DNA from 4 places in the Micromonospora sp. CMU55-4 genome. Region 2 is predicted to be linked to each of the others. Evidence: riboswitches for the same ligand, from Rfam matches in the RefSeq annotation. Region 2 holds a riboswitch; each other region holds the start of a gene.

Region 1 (3,221 bases), on a different contig from region 2:
GCCCACGCCACCGGGCGTACGGCGGCTGCTCGTCGCCGTGGTGGTGCCGCTGTTCGCGCTCACCGTGATCGCCGCGCTGGTGCTCTGGCCCCGGCAGGACCGGGAGCCGGTCGGCGGCGCGGACGTCCCCCGCTACCACGGCACCGTGACCCGGGTGGTCACCGAACCCTGCCCGCCGACGCCGGAGGCCCCGGAGGGCGCGGGCGGCCCCTGCGGCACCGCGACCGTCGCCGCCGAGCAGGGCCCGGACGCGGGACGGCAGGTCGAGACGCCGCTCCCGGCCGGACCGGGCGCGCCCCGGGTCGAGGTCGGCGACAAGATCGTCCTGGTCGAGCTGATCGACCCGGCCGACCCTTCGATGAAGTCCTACAACATCGCCGAGCACCAGCGCGGCACACCGCTGATCTGGCTGCTGGTGCTCTTCGCCGCCGCGATCGTGGCGTTCGGCCGCTGGCGCGGGCTCGCCGCGCTCGGCGGCCTGGCGGCCAGCTTCGCCATCCTGCTCGGCTTCGTGCTGCCCGGCATCGGTGGCGGCCAGCCGCCGCTGCTGGTGGCGATCGTGGGCGCCGCGTTGATCATGTTCGTGGTGCTCTACCTGACGCACGGGATCACCGCGCAGACGTCGGTGGCGGTGCTCGGCACGCTCGGCAGCCTCGTGATCACCGGCGTGCTCGGCCTGCTCGCCACGTCCGCCACCCACCTGACCGGCTTCGGCAGCGAGGACGCCACCACCCTGTCCATGTTCCAGGGCGACGTGGACCTGCACGGACTGCTGCTGGCGGGCATCATCATCGGCTCGCTGGGCGTGCTGGACGACGTCACCGTCACCCAGGCGGCCACCGTCACCGAACTCGCGCACGCCAACCCGGGGCTGTCCCGGCGGCAGCTCTACCGGGCGGCGACCCGCGTCGGCCGGGCCCACATCGCGTCCACCGTCAACACCATCGTGCTGGCGTACGCGGGCGCGTCGCTGCCGCTGCTGCTCCTGCTGGTCGCCGACTCCCGCCCGGTGAGCCAGATCCTCACCAGCGAGTTCCTCGCCCAGGAGATCGTCCGCAGCGCGGTGGCCACGCTCGGCCTGATCGCCGCCGTACCGCTGACGACCGCACTGGCCGCGATCGTGACCACCGCCGGACGGCGCGCGCCCGGTCCGGAGCCGGCGTCGCCCGTACCCCCGCCGCCCCGTCCGCCGGCCGGACGCGACGACGCGCTGGAGGCGCTCGGCGGCGGAAAGAGTACGGAGGCGACATGGTGACACTCCGCACGGTGACCATCGATTTCAAACGCGACGCTGGTCACGGTGCGCCACGGCGAAATCTCGCTATTGGTCGGCTTCCGGACGTAGATCCGCAGGAGTGCTGTCGGGTAACCTCGCTGCCGGTCACCGCCGAAGGCGCGCACCGGCGCCAGCGGTGCCGCCGCCCAATCGCCTGCGGGCGAGCCGGGGAACCAGGTACATGGGGTGAATCCGCGCGAGCGGTAGGGGCCACTTCCGTCCCGAACCCGTCAGCTAACCCGGTCGGCGGCCGACGGAAGGGAACACTGTGACGCCACCCCTGCGCCGCTGGCTGACACCCCTGGTGGCCGTGCTGGCCTCGCTGGCAGTGCTGGCCGGGCCGAACTCGGCGACGGCGGCCCCCGCCGCGGCGGCCCCGAAGCCGTCCGGGCACGAGGAGGACGGCGAACCACCGCTCATCACCGAGGCGATCGACAGCGCCAACCGGAACTTCCTCCAGGCGAAGGCGAAGCTGGCCAAGTCGCAGGACCGCCAGCGGCGGCTGGCCGCCGAGGTACAGGCGGCACAGGCCGAACTCGAGGCGCTCAGCCCGCAGGTCAACCAGCTCGCCGCCCAGTCCTACCGGACCGGCCGGATGGGCGCGATGGCGATGCTGCTGGAGAGCAACTCGCCCGACTCGTTCGTCCGCCGCGTCAACGCCCTGGACGAGCTGAACCTCCTCAACGCGCAGCGCCTGGCCGCCATCAACGCGGTCAAGAACCGCGCCGAGACGGCCAAGATCGCGCTCGACGCCGAGGTGCGCGAGCAGGAGAAGCAGAAGAACGCGATGGAGCGCGAGAAGGTGCAGGCCGAACGCGCCCTCAAGCTCGTCGGCGGCCTCGGCTTCACCGGCGGCCTGGTCGACGCCACCTCACCGGTCGCCAAGATCGGCCCCGGCCGCACCGCCGACGGCGGCTGGAAGGCCGAGTCGTGCAGCGAGAACGACCCGACCACCTCGGGCTGCATCACGCCGCGGACGCTGCACGCCTACAAGGAGGTCCGGCGCGCCGGCTACACGCGCTTCGTGGGCTGTTACCGGCCGGGCGGGCCGTGGGAGCACCCCAAGGGCAAGGCGTGCGACTGGTCGCTGCAGAACAGCGGCTTCTCACCCTGGCACAACAACGACACCCGCAAGTACGGCAACGACGTGGCCGCCTTCCTCATCCGCAACGCCGACCGGCTGGGCATCTACTACGTGATCTGGAACCGGCAGATCTGGTTCCCGGCCACCGGCTGGAGGTCGTACAGCGGGCCGTCGAACCACACCGACCACGTCCACATGTCGATGCTCTGACCTGGACGCAGCAAGAAGGGGCCGCCCCCGTGGGCGGCCCCTTCGTCGTCCGGCGCTCCGGTCAGCCGGCCAGCGCCGCGTCCGCGTCCGCCGGCGACGAGGGAGCGGGCAGTGACGCCGGGACCTGCGCCACTGTCCGCACCTCGCCGCCGGAGAGCCGGTACGACATCCCCGCCACCGTGCACCGGCCCGCCGCGACCCGCTCGGCCAGCACGGAGGACCGGGCCAGCAGCGTCTCCACGGTCTGCGCGATGTGGACGTCGATGATGCCGTCGAGGTCGTCGATGCCCTGCCGGGCGGCGCGCAGCAGGCTGGGCGAGACCGCGTCCACCACCGCTCCCAGGTGCCCGGCCGGAGCGGCGCCGGTCCGGACCCCCTCCCGGGCGGCCTGGACCGCGCCGCAGGAGTCGTGCCCGAGCACCACCACGAGCGGCGTGCCGAGCACGGTGACCGCGTACTCGACGCTGCCGAGCACCTCGGGCCCGGCGGTGTGCCCGGCGGTACGCACCACGAAGAGGTCACCGAGACCTCGATCGAAGATGATCTCCGCGGCGAGCCGCGAGTCGGAGCAGCCGACGATCACCGCGAAGGGGTGCTGGCCGTCGGCCACCGCCGCCCGGTGCCCGGCGTCCTGATTCGGATGCTGCGGCA
Region 2 (3,221 bases):
GCCGTGGTCGGAGATGTACATGGTGTCCGGCGTGCCGTCCGGGCGCAGCCCGAGGTCGTTGACGAGCGGGGCGTCCGGGCTCGGCGCGGTCCGCAGGATCACCGCGGAGGAGCCGCGCGAGGGGCACGGCTGCGCCGGCGGGGTGGGCGTCGGGACGCCCGGCGGCTGCTGGTTGCAACCGGTGAACGCGGGCCGGTTGGTGGCGAAGTCCGGGTCGATGGTGACCAGGCCGGTCTTCGCCGTGCCGGTGCCGCGGAACGGCGCCTTCATCAGGTCGAAGTAGTGCGACCAGTCCCAGTAGGGCCCCGGGTCCCAGTGCATGCCGCCCACGTTGGCGGCGGTGATGCCGGGCACGTTGTCGTGGCCGATGATGTGCTGCCGGTCCATCGGGATGCCGAACTTCAGCGCCAGGTGGCGGACCAGCTTGGCGGAGGTGCGGTACATCGCCTCGGTGTACCAGGTGCCCTGGCCGGCGAAGCCCTCGTGCTCCAGGCCGATGGACTTGGCGTTGACGTACCAGTTGCCGGCGTGCCAGCCCACGTCCTTGGTCTTGATGTGCTGGGCGATGTAGCCGTCCACCGAGCGCAGCGTGTAGTGCCAGCCCAGGTAGTCGGCCCGCTTCACCAGGTCGACGCTCGGGCCGAAGTAGCCCTCGGTGTCGTGGATGACGATGTACTCGATCTTCTGCTGCTTCGGCCGGTCAGCCAGGTCGTGGTTGCCGTAGTCGCCCGGGTCGTCGCTGAGCTGCTCGTAGGGCGCGGGAATCCACTCGCAGGCCAGCCGGACCGGGCACTCCAGCCCGTCCGGCCGCTGCGCGGTGCGCAGGCCGAGGCGGGCCAGCCGGGAGCGGTCCGGCTTCGCGGCGGTGGCGGCGAGCGTGACCCGCTGGCCGTCGTCGGTGGTCCGGGTGGCGCCCTGGCCGAGCTGGTCGTAGACCTCGTCGGCGAAGGCCGCCGCCGCGTCGGCGGTGTCCGCGCCGGAGTAGCGGGCCACCGCGGCGTACCAGGCCGCCGGGTCGGTGCCGGCGCCGACCGGCCCGCCCAGAGCCTTCTGGTACGACGACAGCAGCGCCGCGCCGCCGCGGATGTTCGCGGCCGGGTCGGTGCGCAGCGTCCCCGCGTCCAGCCCGGTGAGCGCGGCGGCCGCGTCGAGCGTCTGGAGCGAGGCGCTCGGCAGCGGCGTCTCCCGCGTCGGCGCGGCGGCGGTGGCCGGGTCGAGCTTCAGCGGCCGGGAGTCGTCGCCGCGCGGGTCCTCGTCCTCGTCGACGTGGGCGCTGCCCGGCGTGGCGAGGATGTGCGCGGCGTCGGTCAGGTGCATCGGGCCGTAGCCGCCGCTGGTGCTGGGCTGACCCGGGTGGGTGTCCCAGCGGGACTCCAGATAGGAGACACCGAGCAGCACGTTCTGGGGCACGCCGTACTCGGCCGCGGCGGCGGCGTATTGTTGTTGCCGGTCGCTCGCGGGCGCGGACGTGTCCGGCGCGGCGGTAACCGGGCCGGTGGTCGCCAGCGCGGTGGCCGTGGCCACGGCGGCGGCGAGCAGTATCCGTCTGCCCGACGGCGGGGCGGAGAGATGCATCGAACCTCCTGGACAGGGATGGGGGTCACTGCGTTTCCACCCTCACTCCGCACACCCGCGACGGTCAATACCTTTCCAGTAAGTAATCAGTCGTGAAAGAAAATTTCACCTCCGTGCGCGGTGTGGCGCTGGATCGCGTACGGAGTGTCACGGCGCTGGAAGTTGCGGATCGATAACGGTGGTCCCTACTCTGGTGAATCGTCGGCCGCACGTCTCACCGTCCAACCCGGTCGGTGACGGTCCGACACCGCCGAGTCGCCTCCGGGCGAGCCGGGGAACCAGGTACCTGGGGTGAATCCGCAGCACTGCTGCGGTAGGGCGGCTCCCTTCCCGCCCGAATCCGTCAGCTAACCCGGTAGGCGGTACGGAAGAAGGAGTACGGACGCCCGGTGGCACTCCATGCCCCGCGGCCGTCGTCGAACCGGTCGGTCGACCGGTCCAGCGCCGCGCCGCGTTCCCGCTGGTCCCGCTTCACCACCGCCCTCGCCGCACTGGTCGGCACCGCCGTCGTACTGACCGGCGGCGCCACTGCGGCACACGCCGAACCCTCGGTCGCCGAGATCGAGGCCCAGATCGACCGCGACTGGAACAAGCTCGAACCGGTCATCGAGCAGGTCAACGACGTACGCGAGCAGCTCGCCGCGCGGCGCAGGCAGGCCGACGCGCTCGGCCGCCAGATCGCACCCCTCCAGGCGCGGGTGGACGCCGCGCTCGGTCAGGTGGGCGGCCTCGCCGCCGACGCCTACAAGGCCGACAACCTCTCCACGGTCAACGCGCTGCTCGGCAGCCGCTCACCCGGTGACCTGGTCGACGGCCTGGAGCTGCTCGACCGCTTCGCGCACCGCCAGCACGAGCAGGTGCGCTCGGTCGCCGCGCTGCGCGACGAGCTGGCGGCGAAGAAGAAGCCGCTGGACGAGATGATCGCCGGCCTGGCGCGCACCGAGGCCCAGCTCGCGGCGAAGAAGAAGCAGATCGACGCCGAGATCGCCAAGCTGGAGAAGCTGCGGCTCAAGGTGTACGGCAAGGGCGGCGGCGGCCCGCTGCGCCCGGCGCCCTGCCCGGCCGGCTTTCCCGGCGGCCCGGCCGGTGCGGCGGTGAAGTTCGCCTGCGCCCAGATCGGCAAGATCTACGTCTGGGGCGCCGCCGGCCCGGACCACTTCGACTGCTCGGGCCTCACCATGGCGGCCTGGGCCAAGGGCGGCGTCTCGCTGCCGCACAGCGCACGCCAGCAGCACGGCGTGACGAAGCGCATCAGCCGGGCCGAGCTGCGCGCCGGCGACCTCGTCTTCTACTACAGCGACCTGCACCACGTGGCGATGTACGTGGGCGACGGCTGGGTGGTGCACGCCTCCCAGTCCGGCAAGCCCATCACGATGAAGCGGGTCGACGACGGCGACATCAACAGCTACGGCCGCGTGTAAGGAAGGGCCCCCTCTTAACGCCTCCGGTAGAGGAGGGGGCCCTTCTTAACAACTGCGGGCGGCGTCAGCGCGTCGGCCAGGTGCGCCAGCTCTGCCAGGACCGGCTCGGCGTCGGGCCGCGCTGCCCCTGGTAACGCGAGCCGTAGACGGCCGAGCCGTACGGGTGCTCGGCCGGCGAGGAGAGCCGGAAGATGCAGAGCTGGCCGATCTTCATGCCGGGCCAGA
Region 3 (3,221 bases), on a different contig from region 2:
GGCCGCCCCGCGACCGGAATCCGACCGCGCCGCCGAGCGGCAGGCCCGTCCCGACGGCGCACCCGCGCCCGCCGCACGGGCCACCGACACGCTCCCGAACGACCCGCAGCCGGTCCCGGCCGGCCGGATCACCGCGCCGGTCGGCCTGCGGGCCCCGCCCGCCCGCTGATCCGCCCACGGGCCGCGCCCGTCACCGCACCCACCGAACGTCATCCCGCACCCGCCCCTCGCCGGCCCGGCGCCCTCGCGCCGCGCCCCGACCGGCCGTGCGGAGTCTCCCGCCAGGTTCTTCCCGTGAGGTGCCGACCATGTCGCAGACCGCTCTCTACCACTTCCTCACCGCGGTCCCCGAGGCCGCCGCCATCTGGTCCTTCCTGATGCTGCTCACGTTCGGCCTGCTCGCCGCGCTGGTGGCCCGGCCCGAGCGCGACGACGTCGCCGAGGCTGCCGCCGATCCGGTGGACCAGGACGCCGCGCGCCGCGACGACCTCGTCCGGTACGCCGAGGAGGTGGCGGTGGCCGCCGCCGGGGCCGCCCAGACGGCCCGTCGCCGCCGGGAACGGTGGCTGGCCGCGCAGGACGAGGCGGAACGCGCCTGGACCGCGTACGACGAGGCGGACAGCGCCGCCCGCCGGCTGGCCGGGGCCGCCCCGCTGGCCGCCCCGCGCACCCCGCGCACCCCGGCGGAGTACGCGGCCCGGGAGCGCTGGCTGCACCACGCCGCCATGACGGCGCACTGGCGCGGCGACCTGTCCGCCCGGCAACTCGCCGACGTGCTGGCGCGCCGCAACGGGTGGGACCCGCGCCGGCACCCGGCCGAGCAGGAGATCGTGCTGGCCCGGGCCGTACGGGACCGGCGCCGGGCCGGCTGGGAGAGCGCCGCCGAGCGGGAGCGGCAGGCGTGGCGGGACGCCGAACTGGCCGCCGAGGCCGCCCGTACGCTCGCCGCCGAGGCGTACGCGGCCACCCTGGCGGTGCGGCCCGCCCCGGTGTCCCGCGGCGTGGCGACGATCCCCCTGCCGGTCGGCGCGTCCGTCCGCAACGCCCGCTGGCGTCCGGCCCGGGTCGGCTGAGGCGACCGAATTGTTACCCGGAATGTGGTGAGCCGGCTCACCCCCGGCGCCGAAACGGGCGTGGAGCGCAGAACAGGCCAATGAGCCGCGCCATTGCCGGTCAGGCGCTCGCCGTCTGTCCCCTTTTCGCCTCCCGGGCGCCGTCACCACCGCTTGTCCCATTGAGTGAAGTGAGTAACCGGCTGTTCCGAAATCCGTTACCGGGGATCATGTTTACGCAGGTGGGAGCGCTTGGCAGGGGCAGTACCCGCCGGTAGTGTCGGCGCGTCCGGTGCGGTAACCGATCGCAGAAGGCGACGCCGCGCCGACCCGCCTAATCGTGTCATCACGAACCGGGGAACCATGAGCACCATCGGGGTGAATCCGCGGCCACTGCCGCGGTAGGGCGTACTTCCCGCCCGAATCCGTCAGCTAACCCGGTCGGCGGCCACGGAAGGAGTCCCATCCTCGTGCCCACCCCTCGATCGTCCCCCCGCCTCCACGGCTCCGCGGTACCCGCGCTCGCCTGACGCGACCGGCAAACCGCCCCTGGGCGCCCGGCATCGCGGGCGTACCCGTTCCCCGGCCCATCCGGCCTGCCAGCACGTGTGAACCCCTCCACGTGCCGGGCCGGCGTGTGCCGATCACGCCCCCCGTGGAGGATTTCGTGAAGCACCACCTGAAGCGTCAGCTGCGGCGGATCGCCACCGAACGCCCGTACCAGATCATCGCCGGATCGGCCGCGGCGCTCGTGCTGGCCGCCGGCGCCGGCACCGCCCTCGCCGCGGGTGAGGACGCCCCGGTCCGGCAGGAGAACACCGCCTCGGTCGCCGAACTCGGCGCACGGCTCGGCGAGCCCGCCAGCCGCGGCGAGGCGCGCATCGTCGTCCCGCCGGCGTCGCCGAGCGCCGAGCCCAGCAAGTCGCCCAGCGCCTCCCCGTCGGCGAAGAAGGCCGCGGCGGACCCGGACGTCACCAAGGCCGCGCCGAAGCCGCCGTCGAGCAAGACGCTGGACTACGACTACCAGGCGCAGATCAACTACTACTACTGCGGCCCGGCCGCCGTGCGCAACGCGCTCAGCGCCACCGGCATCGAGCGCAGCCAGGACGCACTCGCCGGCCCGCTCGGCACCACCGAGATGGGCACCAACTCGGCCGAGGACACCACGCGCGTGCTCAACCAGCAGGTCAAGGGCAACCCGTACCGGACCCGGATGATTCCCGGCTCGGCCAGCCCGGCCCAGATGGACCGGCTCCAGGCCGACGTGGTCGAGGCGATCAGCAACGGCCGGGGGGTCGTCGCGAACGTCGCCGGCACCGCCACCGACACCAACGGCGGCTGGCACTCGTTCCCCGGCGGCCACTACGTCGCGGTGATCGGCTACAAGGACGACGGCCGGACCGTCCGGATCGCCGACTCGGCCGACCCGTCGCTGCCGTCGTACTGGCTCACCACGATCGACCTGGCGCACTGGATCGCCAGCCGCGGCTACTCCGCCTGACCGCCCCGCACCCTGCGAAGGCCGGCACCCCGTCCCGGGGCGCCGGCCTTCCCCGTCCCCGCCCGCCCCTCGCCCGCCGCCCTCTCGGCGCGCCGATCTTGGACTTGTGGCGCCTGGTATGCCCGGCTCACCCCGCTATGGGAGGCACCACAACTCCAAGATCGGCGGCGAGGGCGAGGGCGGGCGGTTTGGGCGGGGCGGGTTCGGTCTCGCGTGTCCGGGGCGGGCGGTGGCAGACTGCGCCAATGGGCGATGCGACGGGGAACCGGCACCTGATTCTCCTGCACGGCATGGGCGCCACCGGCGAGGTGTGGCTGCCCTGGGCGCCGCTGCTGGAGCGCCGCTGGCCCGGGCGCTGGCTCGCCCCCGACCTGGCCGGCCACGGCTGGTCGCCGCCGCTCGACGGCTACTCGTTCGACGCCCTGGCCCAGCGCGTCGCGGACGGGCTCGGTCCGCTCCGGCTGGGCCCGCACGACCGGCTGGTGCTGCTCGGGCACTCGCTCGGCGGGGTGGTGGCGCTGGCGCTCGCGGCCCGGCAGCGGGCTCTTCCGGTGGACGCGGTGGTGGGGCTCGGCATCAAGGCGGTCTGGTCCCCGGCCGAGCTGGCGAAGGCGAGCGAACTGGCCGCCCGGCCGGTCACCTGGTTCGCCACCCGGGACGAGGCGGCC
Region 4 (3,221 bases), on a different contig from region 2:
CTGAACATGCGGCTCGTCACGTTCATCGACTCGGTCGGCATCAGCGCCATGGTGGCCGGCTTCCAGACCTGCGAGGTCAGCGGCGTCAAGCTCGTGGTCACCGAGCCGAGCCGGTTCGTGCACCGGCAGCTCTGGGTGACCGGCCTGCTCGGCCTCTTCGGCGCTCCCGAGCCGTGGTTCGCCGACGACACCCCCGAGGTGCTGCCCGGCGCCTGAGCGCCGTTCGCACCCCCTGCGGCCAGGGGACCTTCTACCCGTTGCCAGCCCGGCGTCGGTACGGGACGATCGTCGCGACGTACGACGGCGAGGGGGCCCGCTTGCAGAGCAGCGACAGCTTCAGCTACACCGTGCAGGCCCGGTGCAGCCGGGCCGACGCGGTGGCACTGCTGGGTGACCTGAGTCGCCAGGGCGAGCTGCATCCGCTGATCGTCCGGGTCCGGCAGCTGCCGGCCCGGCCGGGCGCGCTGGCCAGCTACGCGATCACCGACCGGCTGCAACTGGGCCCGCTGCACTTCCCGGTCACGTACCAGGCGGACGTGCTGGTCGCGAGCGAGGACGAGGTGGTCACTGTGGCCCGGCAGCAGCCGGCGACGACGGTGCGCAACCACACCCGGCTGCGCGACGAGCCCGACGGCACCGTGCGCATCGACGTGGAGATCACGCTCACCGCGCCGGCGCCGCTGTTCGGGTACGCGTTCCGCCAGGCCCGGGCGGCTCACCTGAGCCTGGCGGCCCGTCTCGGCGCGACGCTGGAGGGCCGGCCCGATCCGGCCGGCCCCCCGGGAGCGCGCTAGTACACCGACAGGTGCACGTGGTTGGTGTGGTCGCTGGACGGGTCTCCGTTGCCGCCGCTGTACGACTTCCACCCGCTGCTGGGCAGCCAGATCTGCTTGAACCAGATCACGTAGAGCACGGCGAGCGGGTCGGCGTTGCGCACGAAGTACGCGGCCAGGTTGTTGCCGTACGTCCGGTCACCGCCGCTGGCCACGCCGCCGAAGCCGTTCTTCTGGGCGGCGAAGTCGCAGGCCCGCCCCTTCGGGTGCTCGCCCGAGCCGCTGGGCCGGTGGCACGAGACGTACCTGGTGAAACCGGCCGCCTTGGCCTGCTGCAGCGCGTGCAGCGTCCGCGGGGTGATGCAGCCGTTGGCCGGGGTCGGGTCGATGACGCTGCACGACTCCGACGGCCACGAGCCGTCCGAGTTGCGTGGCGCGGGCTTCGCGTTCTTGCTTGAGGTGCCCTGGACGCTGCCGCCGCCGCTGCTGTTGTTGCGGGCGGAACGTTCGTTCGCCACTTCGAGCGCGCGCTCGGCCTGCTCCTTGCGCTTGCCCATCACCTCGACCTGCTTGCGCTGCTCGCGGATCTCGGTGTCGAGCGCGGCCCGGGTGCGGGTGGCCTCGTCCCGGGTGGTGATCAGCTCGCGCACCGTGCGGTCCTCGTGCGCGGCGACCTGTTCCAGCGTGGCGGCCCGGTCCATGAAGCCCGCCGGGCTGCTGCTGTCGAGCAGCGCGGCGGCGGTGCCGAGCCGCCCGGCGCGGTACGCCACCCCGGCGATCTCACCGACCTTGGCGTCACGTACGGCCAGCTCGGCGCCGACCTTCGCGAGCTGGTCGTTGAGCTGCTTCTGGCGGTTCACCGACCGGTTCAGCGCGGCCTTCGCCTCCAGCCAGCCCTTGCTGGCCGCGTCGAGTTGGGCGCGCAGCTCCGGCGTGCCGCCCTCGTCGTCGCCGGGCGCGGCGGCGAGCAGGCCGGTCCGGGGCGCCGCCGAGGCGGGGGAGGCCGGAACGGTCGCGACGCCGACAGTCAGCGTCGCGACGAGCAGGGCCGCCAACCGGGCGGCCGTCCGTCGTACAGGTGCCACTGGGGGCATTCACATGTCCTTCCGTCAACCGCCGACCGGGTTAGCTGACGGGTTCGGGACGGAAGATCCCTACCGCTGACGCGGATGCACCCCACGTACGTGGTTCCCCGGCTCGCCCCTTCGGGCGATTAGGCGACGGCCACCCCACCTGCGCCGGTGACGCCGGTGGCTGCGGCCGCGACCGAGCCTACCGGCGCGGCCCGGGCGTGGCTCCGTTGCGCAGTGCCGCATGGTGGGGCAAAACCGACATAAGTGTACAGCAGTCACGGTGATTTAAGTCTGCCCTAATCACCACTCGGTCTTTCCGCACACTCCGGCTGACGCTCCGGGTTCGACCTGCAACGTGGCGTGATCGATGGAGAAGTCCTCGTGCAGCGCCGTCCGCGCGGCGGCCAGCACCCCGGCCGGGTCCACGCCCGGGTCGGTGGTCAGGTGCGCCGAGGCCACCTCCATGCCCGAGGTGAGCGTCCAGACGTGCAGGTCGTGCACCTCGGCCACGCCGGGGACCGCGGCCAGCCGGTCGTGCACGGCGGTCACCTGGAGGTGCTCCGGCGCCGCCTGCACCAGGATGCGCACCGCGGCCCGGCCGAGCCGCCAGGTGCGCGGCAGGATGAACAGGCCGATCCCGACGGCGACCAGTGGGTCCGCCCACCACCAGTCGGTCACCGCGATGACCAGCGCCGCGGCGATCACGCCGAGCGAGCCGAGCAGGTCGCCGAGCACCTCCAGGTACGCGCCGCGCAGGTTGATGCTCTCCTTCGCCCCGGCGCGCAGCAGCGCGAAGGCGACGATGTTGGCGAGCAGGCCGAGCACCGCCACCACGAGCATCGGGCCGGCCAGCACCTCCGGCGGCTCGCCGAAGCGGCGTACCGCCTCGATCAGGACGTAGACCGCGACGGCGCCGAGCAGCACGGCGTTGGCGAGGGCGGCGAGCACCTCCAGCCGGTAGAGGCCGAACGTGCGCTGCGGGTCGGTGCCGGCGCGCCGGGTGGCGGTGATCGCCGCGAGGGCCATGCCGATGCCGAGCACGTCGGTGAACATGTGCCCGGCGTCGGAGAGCAGGGCGAGCGAGCCGGTGGTGAAGGCGGCCACCGCCTCGACCACCATCAGGACGGCGAGCAGCGCGAACGCGGCCCAGAGCCGGCCTGCGTGGCGGTGTGCCGCGTTGGCCACCGCGCTGCTGTGGTCATGACCTGCGCCCACGCCAACACCCTCCCTGCCGCGTACCGGCCGGGCCCAATGTATGCTCACATCGCTATGTATGCAAGTGAACTGTGGGTGGCGCGGGCGTGGCCCCGCACCCCACCGGGTCGAGCGTGGTGAGGCGCTGGGTCGCCCGGGACAGCGCCACGTAGAGCGTGCG

What was found. Region 2 has a riboswitch for cyclic di-AMP ahead of HA073_RS31150 (NlpC/P60 family protein). Riboswitches for the same ligand answer to the same signal wherever they lie in the genome.
Region 1: it holds a riboswitch for cyclic di-AMP, as region 2 does, so the genes downstream of both, HA073_RS04555 (hypothetical protein) here and HA073_RS31150 (NlpC/P60 family protein) in region 2, are expected to answer to the same signal.
Region 3: it holds a riboswitch for cyclic di-AMP, as region 2 does, so the genes downstream of both, HA073_RS12335 (C39 family peptidase) here and HA073_RS31150 (NlpC/P60 family protein) in region 2, are expected to answer to the same signal.
Region 4: it holds a riboswitch for cyclic di-AMP, as region 2 does, so the genes downstream of both, HA073_RS14995 (hypothetical protein) here and HA073_RS31150 (NlpC/P60 family protein) in region 2, are expected to answer to the same signal.

The regions. Positions count from the first base shown of each region.
Region 1 covers NZ_JAAOLH010000002.1:281,437-284,657, reverse strand. The annotation lists gene HA073_RS04560 (YibE/F family protein) at 1-1,255, shown strand, start outside; cyclic di-AMP (ydaO/yuaA leader) riboswitch at 1,410-1,541, shown strand; gene HA073_RS04555 (hypothetical protein) at 1,545-2,570, shown strand; gene HA073_RS04550 (carbonic anhydrase) at 2,632-3,221, opposite strand, start outside.
Region 2 covers NZ_JAAOLH010000008.1:298,099-301,319, forward strand. The annotation lists gene HA073_RS16945 (N-acetylmuramoyl-L-alanine amidase) at 1-1,575, opposite strand, end outside; cyclic di-AMP (ydaO/yuaA leader) riboswitch at 1,814-1,951, shown strand; gene HA073_RS31150 (NlpC/P60 family protein) at 1,965-2,996, shown strand; gene dcd (dCTP deaminase) at 3,061-3,221, opposite strand, start outside.
Region 3 covers NZ_JAAOLH010000005.1:318,629-321,849, reverse strand. The annotation lists gene HA073_RS12345 (hypothetical protein) at 1-169, shown strand, start outside; gene HA073_RS12340 (hypothetical protein) at 309-1,073, shown strand; cyclic di-AMP (ydaO/yuaA leader) riboswitch at 1,374-1,514, shown strand; gene HA073_RS12335 (C39 family peptidase) at 1,720-2,553, shown strand; gene HA073_RS12330 (alpha/beta fold hydrolase) at 2,799-3,221, shown strand, end outside.
Region 4 covers NZ_JAAOLH010000007.1:208,061-211,281, reverse strand. The annotation lists gene HA073_RS15005 (STAS domain-containing protein) at 1-216, shown strand, start outside; gene HA073_RS15000 (SRPBCC family protein) at 258-794, shown strand; gene HA073_RS14995 (hypothetical protein) at 791-1,867, opposite strand; cyclic di-AMP (ydaO/yuaA leader) riboswitch at 1,872-2,003, opposite strand; gene HA073_RS14990 (cation diffusion facilitator family transporter) at 2,147-3,061, opposite strand; gene HA073_RS14985 (AAA family ATPase) at 3,114-3,221, opposite strand, start outside.